Regions from separate parts of the Streptomyces sp. NPDC008092 genome, predicted to be linked through region 4. Evidence: riboswitches for the same ligand, from Rfam matches in the RefSeq annotation. Region 4 holds a riboswitch; each other region holds the start of a gene.

Region 1 (3,362 bases), on a different contig from region 4:
GGGCGATCTGCCGCCACTCGAACCGGGGCACGGCGAGCCCGTACATCGCCAGCCCCAGCCAGAAGAGGACCAGCGAGAGGTGCGCGAGCCACGCCGTCGTCAGGGCCGCCGCCAGCGTCGCGCCCAGCACGGCCGACCCCTGTGTGGCCACGCAGGCGAGGAACACCGTTCCCGGCATCCTCGGCTTCCAGTGCCGCACGACGAGGACCAGCAACGGCGGCCACAGCGCCACCGACAGCGCCAGCAGGGCCTCGGCGAGGGGCTGCCACCCGAGCGCCGAGAACCGCGTCCCCAGCACCGTCGTCGCCGCCACGGCGGTGAGCGCGCCCGGTGTCCGCGCCTCCGCCGCCCACCGCCGGCGATCGAGCGCCAGCCGTGCGGCGAAGTCCGCGGCCAGTGCCGCCCACAGCGCGCAGGCCGCCGCCAGCGCCACCCGGGACACGGTCTCCGCGCCCGCCAGGTACAGCCCCTCCGACATGATGCCGGTGGCCATCACGGCGCCCCCGGCCCCGGCCGCAGGCGAACACCGCGCCCACCAGGCGCCGAGGGGTGAAATGCCGGACATGCCCCTGATGCTAGGGAGAGTCGGCCGCGGCAGGGGCGGGGCACGCGCGCGTACGGCCCGAAAAGCGTGCGGGCGACGGCGGGCGCCCCGTGGGATCAGGCCGGGCGCACCACGCTGTGGATGATCGACTCGCCGCCGTAGTAGATCGACTCCTCCCGGACGTACGCGCCGGGCTTCGGGGCGTGGATCATCATGCCGTTGCCGATGTAGATGCCGACGTGGCTGACGTCGTCGTAGAAGAAGACCAGGTCGCCGGGCTGGGCGTCGGAGAGGGGGACGGTGGTGCCGGCGTTCACCTGGTCGTAGGTGGTGCGCGGCAGGGAGACGCCCGCGGCCTTCCAGGCGGCCTGGGAGAGTCCTGAGCAGTCGTAGGAGCCGGGGCCGGTGGCGCCCCACACGTACGGCTTGCCGATCTGCGCGCGGGCGAAGGCGATCGCCTTGGCGGCCTTCGTGGCGTAGGTGGAGGAGCCGGAGCCGGAGGACGAGCCGCTCGACGTCGAGGACGAGGAGGACGACGACGCCTCCTGGTCGGCCGCCGCGGCCTGCTGCTTCGCCAGCTCCGCCGCCTTGCGGTCGGCCGCTTCCTGCTGCTGCTTCTCGATCGCCGCCAGCCGGGCCTTCTCCGCGGCCGTCAGCTGCGACAGCAGCTCCCGTGCGGAGGCCAGCTTCGTCTGCACGGTGGTCTTGGCCGTCTTGAGGTCGTCCTGCGTCTCGGTGAGCGTCTCGAGGCTCCGGGCGGCCTCCTGCCGCTTCTTCATGGTCGCGGACCGCTGGGTGACGTAGTCGTCGACCGCGCCCTTCTGGCGCGTGGTCAGGCGGCTCATCAGCTGGTCCTGGTCGAAGTAGTCCTGGGGACTGTCCGCGAGCAGGAAGGTCGCCGTGTCGGGAACGCTCGCCCCGGTCCGGTACTGGGCCGCCGCGAACGAACCCAGTTCCTCACGTGCCTCGTTGAGCCGGTCGGTGCGCCGGGCGACGTCGTCGAGCAGCGTGTCGACCTGCTTGCGCTGCTTGCCGGTCCGCTCCTTCGCCGCGTTGTACTTCTCGGTCGCCGACTCCGCCTGCCGGTAGAGGGCGTCGACCTTCTTCTCCACCTCCTCCAGGCTCGGCTTGCCGTCCTCGGAGGGCGCGGCCTCGGCCGTCTGGGAGAACAGGGCCATGGAGGTGAGTGCGGCGGTGGCCAGTGCGGGGGTGCGTATGCCTGCCGTGCGCGTTCCTGACGGCCGGGACTTGCGGTGCGACGCCAACGGGGGCGACTCCTTCCAGTGTTCCGCCTACCGAGTTAGCTGTCGGGTTCGGGCGGGTGGTTCGGAAGGGTTGCCCTACGGTCCGTTCCCCGGAGGGGAGTCGGGACCGATTCACCCCGGGATCGGTGTGGGTCCCCGGCTCCGGATGCGCGGTGGCGCCCCGGACTCGGCGGAGGCCGTGCGGCCCGGCGATGTTCGCCGGTGGGGGTCGTACGGCCTGCCCGGCACGCTAGCCAACTCGTGTGGTCTCTGTGAAGTTTGATGTGCGATATGCCCGATACATTTTCGTGACCTTGATGTTGGGAATTGTTCAGGCGGGGCGATCTGGGGTGCTATGGGCGACTTGCCCGAGGTGACAGGGAGGCTCGCGGTGGGCGTTCGCCGCTGCGTGACGCGCGTCGACCGGCCGTGACCGAGTGGTTCTGTTCGGTTACCCGGCCGAGTTTTCGGGGCGGCGGCCGGTTGTCGGTGGGGCGCCCTAGACTCGGAGAGCGATGAGCAGCCTCTTTGACGACAGCTTCCTGGCGAACCTCCAGGCCCCCCGCGGCCATGACGAGGAACCTCCGCCGCCGCCCGAGGACGAGCACGCTCCGGAGTCGATTCCGGACGATCTGTTCGGCGGGAAGTTCGACGTGCCCCCGGACCGGGACGCCTACTACCGCGACGGCGCCGCACGCCCGGCCCTGGACCCGGCCGCGCTCCTGGAGGGGCTGAACGACAACCAGCGGGCGGCCGTCGTGCATGCCGGCTCTCCGTTGCTCATCGTGGCCGGCGCCGGTTCCGGCAAGACGCGCGTGCTCACCCACCGCATCGCCCACCTCCTCGGCGCGCGCCAGGTGCACCCGGGCCAGATCCTCGCGATCACCTTCACCAACAAGGCCGCGGGTGAGATGAAGGAGCGCGTCGAGCACCTCGTGGGCCCGCGCGCCAACGCGATGTGGGTGATGACCTTCCACAGCGCGTGCGTGCGGATCCTGCGCCGGGAGAGCAAGAAGCTCGGCTTCACCTCCTCCTTCTCGATCTACGACGCGGCCGACTCCAAGCGCCTGATGGCCCTGGTCTGCCGCGACCTGGACCTCGACCCCAAGCGGTTCCCGCCGAAGTCGTTCAGCGCCCAGGTCAGCAACCTCAAGAACGAGCTGGTCGACGAGGAGGACTTCGCCGCCCGCGCGAGCGACGGCTTCGAGAAGACCCTCGCCCAGGCCTACGCCCTCTACCAGTCGCGGCTGCGCGAGGCGAACGCCCTCGACTTCGACGACCTGATCATGACGACGGTCAACCTGCTGCGCGCCTTCCCGGACGTCGCCGAGCACTACCGCCGCCGCTTCCGGCACGTCCTGGTCGACGAGTACCAGGACACCAACCACGCCCAGTACGCCCTCGTGCGCGAGCTGGTCGGCACCGGCGCGCGCGCCGACGGCACCGGCGCGCGCCCCGACGGCACCGGCACCCCGCCCGGCGAGCACGACCTGCCCCCCGCCGAGCTCTGCGTCGTCGGCGACGCCGACCAGTCGATCTACGCCTTCCGGGGCGCGACGATCCGCAACATCCTC
Region 2 (3,362 bases), on a different contig from region 4:
TGTATACGGCGCGCGTGTTAATGCCGCAGGCCCGACATGTTTACGGGATGTTGCGAAGTCCTCACACCGTTCGCCCGTTCGGCGGCGCCGGGAAATCGCAGCCGGTGGGAGACCGTGGAGCGCTCGGTGTGCAGGGCCGTGATCGCCCGGGCGCGGTCGCCGTCGCCGCGCGCCACCGCGTCCACGATGGCGCCGTGCTCCGCCCAGGACTCCACGGGGTTGGCGGGCGTCTCCACGGTGTACATCCAGGCGATCTTGTGGCGCAGCTGGGTGAGCGTCGAGGTCAGGGCGTGGCTGCCGGAGGCCTGCGCAAGGGTCTCGTGGAACCAGCCGCCCAGGGAGCGCAGGTCCTCGCTGTTGCCCCGCCTGGCCCGCTCCTGCCCCAGCCTGACCAGTCCGCGCAGCACCTTGAGGTGGGCCTCGGTGCGGCGCTGGGCGGCCCGGGAGGCGCCCAGCGGCTCCAGGAGCATGCGCATCTCCAGCAGGTCGGCGGCCTCCTGCTCGGTCGGTTCGGCGACGCAGGCGCCCGCGTGCCGGCGCGTCACCACGAAGCCCTCGGCCTCCAGGGTGCGCAGGGCCTCACGGACGGGGACGCGTGAGACCCCGTAGCGGCGGGCCAGGAGTTCCTCGGTGAGCCGGCTGCCGCGCTCGTAGACACCCGCGACGATGTCGTCCCGGATCGCCGTGCATACCGAGTGCGCCGGAATACGCATGACCGACCTCCGCCTTAATCCCCGTGAAACGCCGCCGAGTGGCGCTCGTTCCGTGACTCTATTGCAATGAGCCGCAATTTCCGACGGGGGGCCGGAATCCAGGGATATATTTTGGACAGTGGGGGCACGAAAACGACGAAAGCCCCGGCGGTGGGCCGGGGCTTCCGAAGATCTCACGGGTTGTCGTCGCCGGGCCGCCAGCGTGTTGCCCCGCCGGGTTCGCCCTGGTGGTCGGGTGCGGGTGCGTCGTGGCTGGTCGCGCAGTTCCCCGCGCCCCTTTCAGGGACGTTACGCGCAGCGCCCCTTCAGGGGCACGGGGAACTGCGCGAGCAACCCCCACGCACCCGCACCCGGCACAGCACGCTCGGCCCGTCGGTCTCGGCGCCGGACCCGCGTCCAGCTCCGTCAGACGTTCACGCCGTGCTTGCGGAGGTAGGCGACCGGGTCGACGTCGGAGCCGTACTCGGGGGTCGTACGGGCCTCGAAGTGGAGGTGCGGTCCCGTCGTGTTGCCCGTCGAGCCGGAGAGGCCGATCTGCTGGCCCGGGGTGACCTTCTGGCCCACCGAGACGCCGATGGACGAGAGGTGGCCGTACTGGGTGTACATGCCGTCGGCCATCTTGATGACGATCTCGTTGCCGTACGCCCCGCCCCAGCCGGTGGAGACGACCGTGCCGGTGCCGACCGCGTGCACGACCGTGCCGCCGGCGGCGTGGAAGTCAATGCCGGTGTGGGCGCCGGAGGACCACAGGGAGCCGCCGGTCTTGTAGCCGGTGGAGACGTAGGAGTCGCTGATCGGCGCGACGAAGGTGTTGAGGCGCTTACGCTCGGCCGCGCGGGCGGCGCGCACCTCGGCCGCGCGCTCCTTCTTCGCCTCGGCGGCGGCCTCCTTGCGGGCGGCCTCCTCGGCGGCCTTGCGGTCGGCGGCGGCCTGCTGCGCGGCCGCCTGGGCGTCGATCTGCTCGGCGACGGAGTCGCTGATCGTGATGACCGGGGTGAGGCCGGTCTGCTCGACGGAGTTCTCGGCGGCGAGCGCCGGAGCGGCCGAGACGGTGCTGATGACACCCGTGGTGGTGAGGGCCGCGATACCGGCGGCCTGCGCGGTGGTGCGCTTCACCCGGCCGGGACGACGGTGCTTCCCGGAGGCGCACATGAACGCCATGTAGTGGCTGGTCCTTTCCTTCCCTCTCGCCTACCGGGTTAGCTGACGGGTTCGGAGCAGGAAGGTCTCCTACGGGCCCCCTCGCGACACGCGCGGGCACCCGATTCACCCCAGGGACTGCGTGGGTCCCCGGCTCCCCTGGCTCGCGCCGTACGGGGACTCGGCGATGGCTGTCCGGTGCCGCGGACGCGGCGCGATGCCTGACGGACAGCCCGGAAGAACCTACGAGGACCCGCCTTCGATGCTCAAACGGATCACTGCTTTTGTCGCGTATCCCACAGGGCAGACAGGCAACCTCCGCCCCAATTCGGACATTCCAGAGCCCTGGTGGCCGGGAGGTCACCAGGGCTCCGCACACGCGCGTGCCGCTACTCCGCGGCGACGACCGTGACTTCGCCGATCCCGAGCGCCTCCACGGGCTCCTTGATCTGCGCCGCGTCCCCGACGAGGACGGTCACCAGGCGGTCCACCGGGAAGGCGTTCACGACCGCCGCGGTGGCCTCCACGGTGCCGGTGGCGGCCAGTTGCCGGTACAGCGTGGCCTGGAAGTCGTCGGGCAGGTACTGCTCGACCTGGTCGGCCAGGGTGCCCGCGACGGCCGCCGCCGTCTCGTACTTGAGCGGCGCCACCCCGACGAGGTTCTGCACGGCCACGTCGCGCTCGGCGTCCGTGAGGCCCTGGGCGGCGAGCGTGCGCAGCACCGTCCACAGGTCCGACAGCGCCGGGCCGGTGTTCGGGGTGTCCACGGAGCCGCTGATGGCGAGCATCGAGATCCCGGTGCCGTCGGGGGCGGACCGCAGGACCTGCCCGAAGGAGCGGACGCCGTAGGTGTAGCCCTTCTCCTCGCGCAGGACGCGGTCCAGGCGGGAGGTGAGGGTGCCGCCCAGGCAGTAGGTGCCGAGCACCTGGGCCGGCCAGACGCGGTCGTGCCGGTCGGAGCCCACCCGGCCGATGAGCAACTGGGTCTGGACGGCGCCCGGACGGTCCACGATGACGACCCGGCCGGTGTCGTCGGCGGTCACGGTCGGGACCGGGCGAGGCTGCCCGGTGGCGGCCCGCCAGGCGCCCAGGGTCTCGCCGAGCAGCTCGTCCAGGTCGATGCCGGTCAGGTCGCCGACGACGACCGCGGTGGCCGTGGCGGGGCGGACGTGCCGGTCGTAGAAGGCCCGTACGGCGGCCGCGTCGATCTTCTCGACGGTGTCCTCGGTGCCCTGGCGCGGGCGGGAGATCCGCGTGGCGGCCGGGAAGAGCTCCTTGTAGAGCTGCTTGGCGGCCCGGCGGCTGGGGTTGGCCAGCTCGTGCGGGATCTCGTCGAGGCGGTTGCGGACCAGCCGTTCGACCTCGCTGTCGGCGAAGGCGGGCGCCCTGAGCGCGTCGGACAGCAGCCCGAGGCCCTTGGCGAGCCGGGAGGCCGGGACCTCCAGGCTGATCCGGACGCCGGGGTGGTCGGCGTGCGCGTCCAGGGTGGCGCCGGCCCGCTCCAGCTCG
Region 3 (3,362 bases), on a different contig from region 4:
CACCGGGGCGGCGGGGACCTGCGGGGGTGCGGTCGGCAGGGGCGTGGTGGGGAGCGGGGCGGTGACGACCGGGGCGGGCGCGGCGGTGGGCATCGCCATGGCGGGCGCGGCCGTCATCATCGCCTCGGGCGGCGCGGTCATGGCCGTCGGCATGGCAGCCGTCGGCATGGCGGCCATCGCCGGTGCGGGGGGTGCCGTCATGGGCGCTGCCACGGGTGCCGCCATCGGTGCCGCCATGGGCGTGGGCACCGGCGCGGGCATCGCGGCGGCGGGCGCCGCCATGTCCGTGGGCATGGCCATGGTGGCGGCGTAGGCGTAGCCGCCGTCGGCGGGCTGCATGCCTGCCGCGTAGGCGCCGTACATGTCGGCGGCCGGTGCCGGGGCGAAGGGCGCGGCCTGCGGCATCGCGGCCATCGGCGTCGCGGGCGGGACAGGGGCCGCCGCGGTGTACCCGCCGGTGGCGTAGGCGGTGTCGGCGACGGCCGGGGGGATGTCGGCGTAGGCGGCGGGCGCGTTCGGCGACATGATCCGGAAGCCGCCGACGTCCATCGGGCCGGGGACCGGGGCGGGAACGGCCGCGGGAACGGGAGCGGCGGGCGCCGCGGTCGGGAAGGCGCCGCTGTCCGAGGGGGCGGCGGTCGGGAAGGCGCCCGTGTGCGTCGGCGCCGCGGTCGGGAAGACGCTCGTGCTCGCCATGGGGTCCGTCGTCGGGAAGACGCTCGTGTTCGCCATGGGGTCCGCGGCCGGGAAGGCGCCCGCGTCGGCCGGGGCCGGCATCGGGAACGAGCCCGTGGCGCCCGGGGTCATGATGCGGAAGGAGCCGGAGTCCCCGAGAGACGGGGCCGGAGCCTGGGCGGCGCCGGTGTCCCTGGCGGCCGCGGTCTGGTAGTTCCCGCCGGCCGAGCTGCCCGGGGTCATGACGCGGAAGCCGCCCGAGTCCGCCGCGGCCCGGCTCGGGGAACTGTCGGTACCACCCGGGGTCATGATCCGGAAGGTACCGGTGTCCGACGGGGAGACGATCGGGATGCCGCCCGTCTCCGTCACCGCCGGGAGCGCGCGGGTGGCGGCGGGGGACCCGCTGCGGAAGGAGCCGCTGCCGGTGCGCTGGTTCGGTATCCCGAGGGCGGGGGCCTGCCACGGCTGCACCGGGGCCTGCGCCTCGGGCGTGGGCCAGGGGCTGGGCGCGGGCGGAGCGGCCTGGGCGGGCTGGACCGGGGCCGGGGCGAGGGCGGCGATCGCGCGCTGCCCGGTGCGCTGGGACAGCACCTCGCGCGCCTTGGCGAGCTTGAGCTGGTTCTTCGTCTTCGAGGTACCCGGCGTGGGCCGCTGCGGCCCGGCGGCGGGCAGCGCCCTGGGCGCACCCGAGGACCCGGCCGGCAGCGCCGCGGCGGGGCCCGCCGTCAGCTCCAGCTTCGGGCGCGCCGGCAGTTCCCGGACGACCTCGATCTCGCTCTGCGCGGACGGCCCCGCGGTCAGCTCCAGCCGGGCCGGGCCGGAGTCCTCCAGCTGGCCGAGCAGGTCGGCGGCCATGGCGCTGACGGGCCGCCGAGGGGCGGGCCGGTCGGGCTTCCGGTCGGAGGGCAGTGCGGCCGGAACACTCGGCCCCAGCTTCGAGCGCGCCCCCTCGAACCACTCCCGGGCGATGTTGTCGAGGCCCGGGTCGTCGCGACGGGGCCGTTTGAACAGCGGGACACCCCGTGAGCGCGAGCCCCCGCTCATCGCACGGGTGGCGTTGTAGTTCCCGGTGGCGTTCTCGGCCTGGTCGTAGAGGCTGTCGATCCGCTGTCGAACCTCGTCACGGCTCTCGGGCGCCATTGAGGGGTCGTGCTCCTTCCGTACTCTGCCTACCGGGTTAGCTGTCGGGTTCGGGCGGTCGAATCCGGAAGGCATGCCCTACGGCCATTGCCCTTGCGGACGGCGGCCGATTCACCCCAGTGATCGGTTGGGTCCCCGGCTCCGGATCCGCCCCTGAGGGGCACCGGACTCGGCGGAGGCCGCGCGGCCCGACGGGATTCGCCGGGGGGAGCCGAACGGCTTGCCCGTCAACTTAGCCAACTTGTGTCACTCGTGTGAAGGTTGAAGTGGCTAATGTCCGATACGTATTTGTGATGTTCGTCGTAGCGTTCGGAACTCGACCGTACGGGACGGCATTTCGCGCGCATCCATTGCATTCGCAGGGTCACCGGGGCGTCGCCGTCGGTCGCGTTGCCCCTGCTCCGGGACACCCGCTTTCTGTGAGGTCACCGTGAATTCCTGGGTCTGTTGAACACGGTGGCGCCGCGGGCCGTATAGGGCCGGGGATTTCCATGCCCGGCCGACCACGACACGCAGGGGAACGACCTTGAGACGCAACAGGCGCAGACGCCCGACCGGCGCACAGCGCGCGACCTTCGCAGCGGTCGCCCTGATGCTCGGCGGTGGAGGACTGGTCGCGGTGAACGTCTACGCCTCGGCCACCGAGAGCGGCGGGGACCAGGGCCAGGTCGCCACCGGCCAGGTGCTGTCCGCGCCCACCATCTACTGCCCCGACATCGGCAGCCGGCTGACGGCGGTGCCCGACGGGGCCCGGGCCGACGTCGACCGTGAACTTGCCCAGCTGGACCAGCAGATCGCGGCCGCCTACCAGCAACTCAAGGAATCCGCCGCCGAGATCGAGCAGGACCCCGGCTCCGCCGCCCAGACGATCATCGACCCGCTGAAGGAGAAGCGGACCGAGTCGATCCAGCGGATCGCCGACGCCATCGGCCGCGAGGGCGACCGCCCGCAGGGCCTCGACGACCTCGCCGCCTGCACCCTGCGCTCCTCCAGCCAGGGCGACGGGCAGTCGGCGGCTCCCCAGGGCAGTGCCACCCCGAGCCAGAGCGCCCAGGGCAGCGCCGCGCCGAGCCAGGGCACCGGCGCCGGCGGCCAGGGCGGCAACGGCCCGGTCGCCGCGGACTACGCGGACATCACCTCCGTGCAGCCCAACGTCACGACCCCGGCCGAGCAGCCCGGCGGCTCCACCGGCACCTTCTCCTCCAGCTGCGGCGTCAACGCCAACGGCCTGTTCAACTCAGACAACGTGATCGTCGCGCCCGGCGTCTCCAACGGCGCCCACCACTTCCACGACTACATCGGCAACCAGTCCAACAACGCCTTCGCCAGCGACCAGGACCTGGCGAACGCCCAGACCAGCTGTGCGGACCAGGGCGACAAGTCCACGTACTACTGGCCCGTGCTGCGGCTGCAGAACGGCAAGCAGGAGCGGGACGCCGACAAGCCGGGCGGCGGCACCGAGGGCAACGCCGGGCAGATCGTCACGGCGAAGGAGGTCACGCTGACCTTCGAGGGCAACCCCACCTCCAAGGTCACCGAGATGCCGC
Region 4 (3,362 bases):
CGGCGATCTCGTCCAGGGCGGCAAGGACCTTCTGGCCGCGCTCCGACTCGGCGTACTGGGCGGCCCGGCCCGCTCGCGCGCTGTCGACCGTCGTACCGGGGCGGTACTTGCCGGTGAGGAAGCCGGCGGCCAGCGAGAAGTAGGGGACGGCCGCGAGGCCGGTGCGGGAGGCCAGGTCCTGGAGGGGGCCCTCGTAGGTGTCGCGGGAGACCAGGTTGTAGTGGGGCTGGAGGGCCACGTACCGGGCGAGGCCCTCGCGGTCGGAGAAGTCCAGGGACTCCTGGAGCCGCTCCGGCGTGATGTTGGACGCGGCGATGTGCCGGACCTTGCCCGCCCGCACCAGCTCGTCCAGCGCGCCGATGATCTCCTCGACCGGGATCTCGGGCTTGTCGAAGTGCGTGTAGTAGAGGTCGATGTGGTCGGTGCCCAGACGGCGCAGGGACGCGTCGGCGGCGGCCTTGATGTTGGCGGCGGACAGGCCGGGGTACTCGGGGTGCTGGCTGACCTTCGTCGCGATGACGACGTCGTCGCGGTTGCCGCGCGCCTTGACCCAGTTGCCGATGATCGTCTCGGACTCGCCGCCCTTGTTGCCCTCGATCCACGCCGAGTACGAGTCGGCGGTGTCCACGAAGTTGCCGCCCGCGGCGGCGTACGCGTCGAGGACGGCGAAGGAGGTGGCCTCGTCGGCGGTCCAGCCGAAGACGTTGCCGCCGAGGGCGAGCGGGAAGACCTCCAGGTCGGAGGCGCCGAGCTTGCGGAGGGAAGGGGAAGAAGCACTCATGCTTCACTTCAACACGCGTCGCCGGGCACCCCATGCCGACGCAACACGAAGTTCTTGTAAAGGCGCGCCGCCTGCCCGGGGCGCGGCACACCGACGGCCCTGACGCCGGGGGGTTGCCGTCAGGGCCGCCGGGGGCCGGTGGGTGCGGTCCGGGTCAGGTCAGGGGTTGAGGCCCTTGCCGCGCAGCCAGGTCATCGGGTCGATGGCGGTGGCCTGGCCGTTCGGGTGGACCTCCAGGTGGAGGTGCGGGCCGGTCACGTTGCCGGTGGCGCCCACGCGGCCGATGACGTCGCCGGTGGAGACCTTCTGGCCGACCTTGACGCCGATCGAGGACTGGTGGCAGAACCACAGCTCGGTGCCGTCGTCGAGGGTGATGATCGTGCGGTAGCCGTAGGAGCCGGCCCAGCCCGCCTCGGTGACCGTGCCGCTGTGCACGGCCTTGATCAGCGTGCCGGTGGGCGCCGCGAAGTCGAGGCCGGTGTGGTAGCCGGAGGACCACATGGATCCGGCCTGGCCGAAGGTACCGGTGATCGTGTACGAGACGACGGGCAGCGTGTACTGCTTGGCCAGCTCGGCGAGGCGGGCCTGCTCGGCCTTCTGCTTCGCGGAGGCCTCGGCCTTCTCCTTGGCGTCGGCGGCCTTGGCGGCGGCCGCCTTCTCCGCCTTGGCCTCGGCGTCGGCGACCGCCTTGTCGGCGGCGGCGACGGCCTTGGCGCTGGCCTTGGTGTCGAGCTGGCTCTGCTGCTGTGCGGCCTGGGCGATGATCCGGCTGCGCAGCGCCTCGCCGGCGTCGGACGAGGAGGAGTCCGCGTCGGTGGCGGTCGTCGTGGTGACGCTGCTGAGCGCGGTCCGGGTCGCCTGGTGGCCGCCGTCCTCGCCGAGCAGCGAGCCGACGGAGGACGGCAGGTCGGGCAGCGAGATGGAGACCGGCGGCTTGCCGGTGTTGGCGCTGGCCATGCCGCCCGCGCCGACGGCGGCGATGACGCCGACGCCGAGAACCGTGGAGCTGCGGGCGAGCCCGCCGCCCTTCTGCTTGGCGACCCGGTGCCGGCCGCGTACCGCGGAGAGGGACTCCTCGGTGGGGTTCCACTCCTCGAAGGGGCCTTCGTCGGCGCGGTAGCCGCCGTAGCCGAAGGTCTCGGGCTGACGCTGGCTGGGCACGAACGGGGCTGTCGGAGCAGGCGGGTTGGACGCCACGCGGGCGCACTCCTTTCCTTCCGCCGCCTACCGGGTTAGCTGACGGGTTCGGAGCAGGAAGGTCTCCTACGCGCGTATACCGGCCGTTTCGTACCCGGCGGTAGCCGTGCGATTCACCCCAAGGTGGTGGTTCCCCGGTTCCCTTGCGGGATTCGGCGCATGCGCACGGAGCCGTCGCGGGTGACGGCTGGGACGACCGCGCTGCGTTATCGAACGTTAATAGACCCGGCTACCAGATTCCAAGCTGTTCGTCTTGATCATTAAGCTTTCAAAGCTTGGACTTACCTGCCACGACCGGTCAAAAACGGTCGAGTCGGCGGTGCGCGCTGCTCAGCTCAGGAGTCACACAGGTTTTGATGGTGACTCAGTTGTTATGCGCAGGGCGGTCGCACGGACACCGAACGTGACCGCCCGCCGCTCAGGGCCGTCGCACGGCGAGCAGTGCCATGTCGTCCGTCATGCCGCCGCCGGTGTGCCGGCGCACCTCGGCCGCGAGCCGGGCCACCAGGGGGCCCGGGGCGGTGACGGTACGGCCGGTGAGCCGCCGCTCCGGGTCGTAGAACCGGCCGTGCGCGTCCCGCGCCTCGGAGAGGCCGTCGGTGTGCAGCAGCAGCGTGGCCCCGTTCGGGAACGCGTGCTCGGCGGCCCGGTCCGGCCAGGCCCCCAACTCGCCCATCCCGAGCGGCAGCGCGGCCTCCGGCGCCCGCACCGGGCAGACCTCGCCGTCGCCGTGCAGCAGCAGGGGCGGCGGATGGCCCCGGTTGACGAGCCGGAGCGTGCCGTCGCCGTGCGGGAGTTCGGCGAGTACGGCGGTGGTGAAGCCCTCGTGGGCGTCGATGCCGCCGCGCCGGACGCCCTCGCGCGCCAGCGCCCGCTCCAGCCGCCCGGCCACCGCCTCCAGCGTGGCCTCCTGCTCGGCGGCCTCCCGGAACGCCCCGATGACCACGGCGACCGCGGCGACCGCGCCCATCCCCTTGCCGCGTACGTCGCCGACGACCAGCCGCACGCCGTACGGGGTGTCCTGGACGGCGTACAGGTCGCCGCCGATGAAGGTGCCTTCCTGCGCCGCCTCGTAGCGGGCGGCGATCTCGAAGCCGCCGATCCGCTCGGCGGGTTCGGGCAGGACGGCCCGCTGGGCGGCCTCGGCGACCTCGCGGGCGGAGGCGAGGCGCTGGTCGCCGATGCGGACGATCCGGTTGATGCCGGCGGCGAGGACGGCGACGGTGGCCACGGTGACGACCTCGGTGACGGCGTCGGCGTCCGGGAGAACGGCGAACCGCGCGTGCACGGCGTAGGTGGCGACGAGTGCGGCCAGGCCCGTGAGGAGGGTGGTGCGCAGGGAGGAGAGGGGTGCGGCGATCAGCGGGGCGGCCGTGAAGAAGGG

Evidence for each region. Region 4 has a riboswitch for cyclic di-AMP ahead of ACFZB3_RS45630 (peptidoglycan DD-metalloendopeptidase family protein). Riboswitches for the same ligand answer to the same signal wherever they lie in the genome.
Region 1: another riboswitch for cyclic di-AMP. It lies ahead of ACFZB3_RS11280 (NlpC/P60 family protein); the one in region 4 lies ahead of ACFZB3_RS45630 (peptidoglycan DD-metalloendopeptidase family protein).
Region 2: another riboswitch for cyclic di-AMP. It lies ahead of ACFZB3_RS36190 (peptidoglycan DD-metalloendopeptidase family protein); the one in region 4 lies ahead of ACFZB3_RS45630 (peptidoglycan DD-metalloendopeptidase family protein).
Region 3: another riboswitch for cyclic di-AMP. It lies ahead of ACFZB3_RS06075 (NlpC/P60 family protein); the one in region 4 lies ahead of ACFZB3_RS45630 (peptidoglycan DD-metalloendopeptidase family protein).

The regions. Positions count from the first base shown of each region.
Region 1 is NZ_JBIBHY010000003.1:449,975-453,336, forward strand. It holds gene ACFZB3_RS11275 (tellurite resistance/C4-dicarboxylate transporter family protein) at 1-565, opposite strand, end outside; gene ACFZB3_RS11280 (NlpC/P60 family protein) at 661-1,809, opposite strand; cyclic di-AMP (ydaO/yuaA leader) riboswitch at 1,817-1,991, opposite strand; gene pcrA (DNA helicase PcrA) at 2,304-3,362, shown strand, end outside.
Region 2 is NZ_JBIBHY010000013.1:200,028-203,389, reverse strand. It holds gene ACFZB3_RS36195 (FCD domain-containing protein) at 18-713, opposite strand; gene ACFZB3_RS36190 (peptidoglycan DD-metalloendopeptidase family protein) at 1,119-1,874, opposite strand; cyclic di-AMP (ydaO/yuaA leader) riboswitch at 1,887-2,050, opposite strand; gene ACFZB3_RS36185 (insulinase family protein) at 2,243-3,362, opposite strand, start outside.
Region 3 is NZ_JBIBHY010000002.1:259,206-262,567, forward strand. It holds gene ACFZB3_RS06075 (NlpC/P60 family protein) at 1-1,815, opposite strand, end outside; cyclic di-AMP (ydaO/yuaA leader) riboswitch at 1,826-1,978, opposite strand; gene ACFZB3_RS06080 (DUF1996 domain-containing protein) at 2,408-3,362, shown strand, end outside.
Region 4 is NZ_JBIBHY010000022.1:112,988-116,349, reverse strand. It holds gene ACFZB3_RS45635 (aldo/keto reductase) at 1-781, opposite strand, end outside; gene ACFZB3_RS45630 (peptidoglycan DD-metalloendopeptidase family protein) at 941-1,978, opposite strand; cyclic di-AMP (ydaO/yuaA leader) riboswitch at 1,986-2,146, opposite strand; gene ACFZB3_RS45625 (SpoIIE family protein phosphatase) at 2,397-3,362, opposite strand, start outside.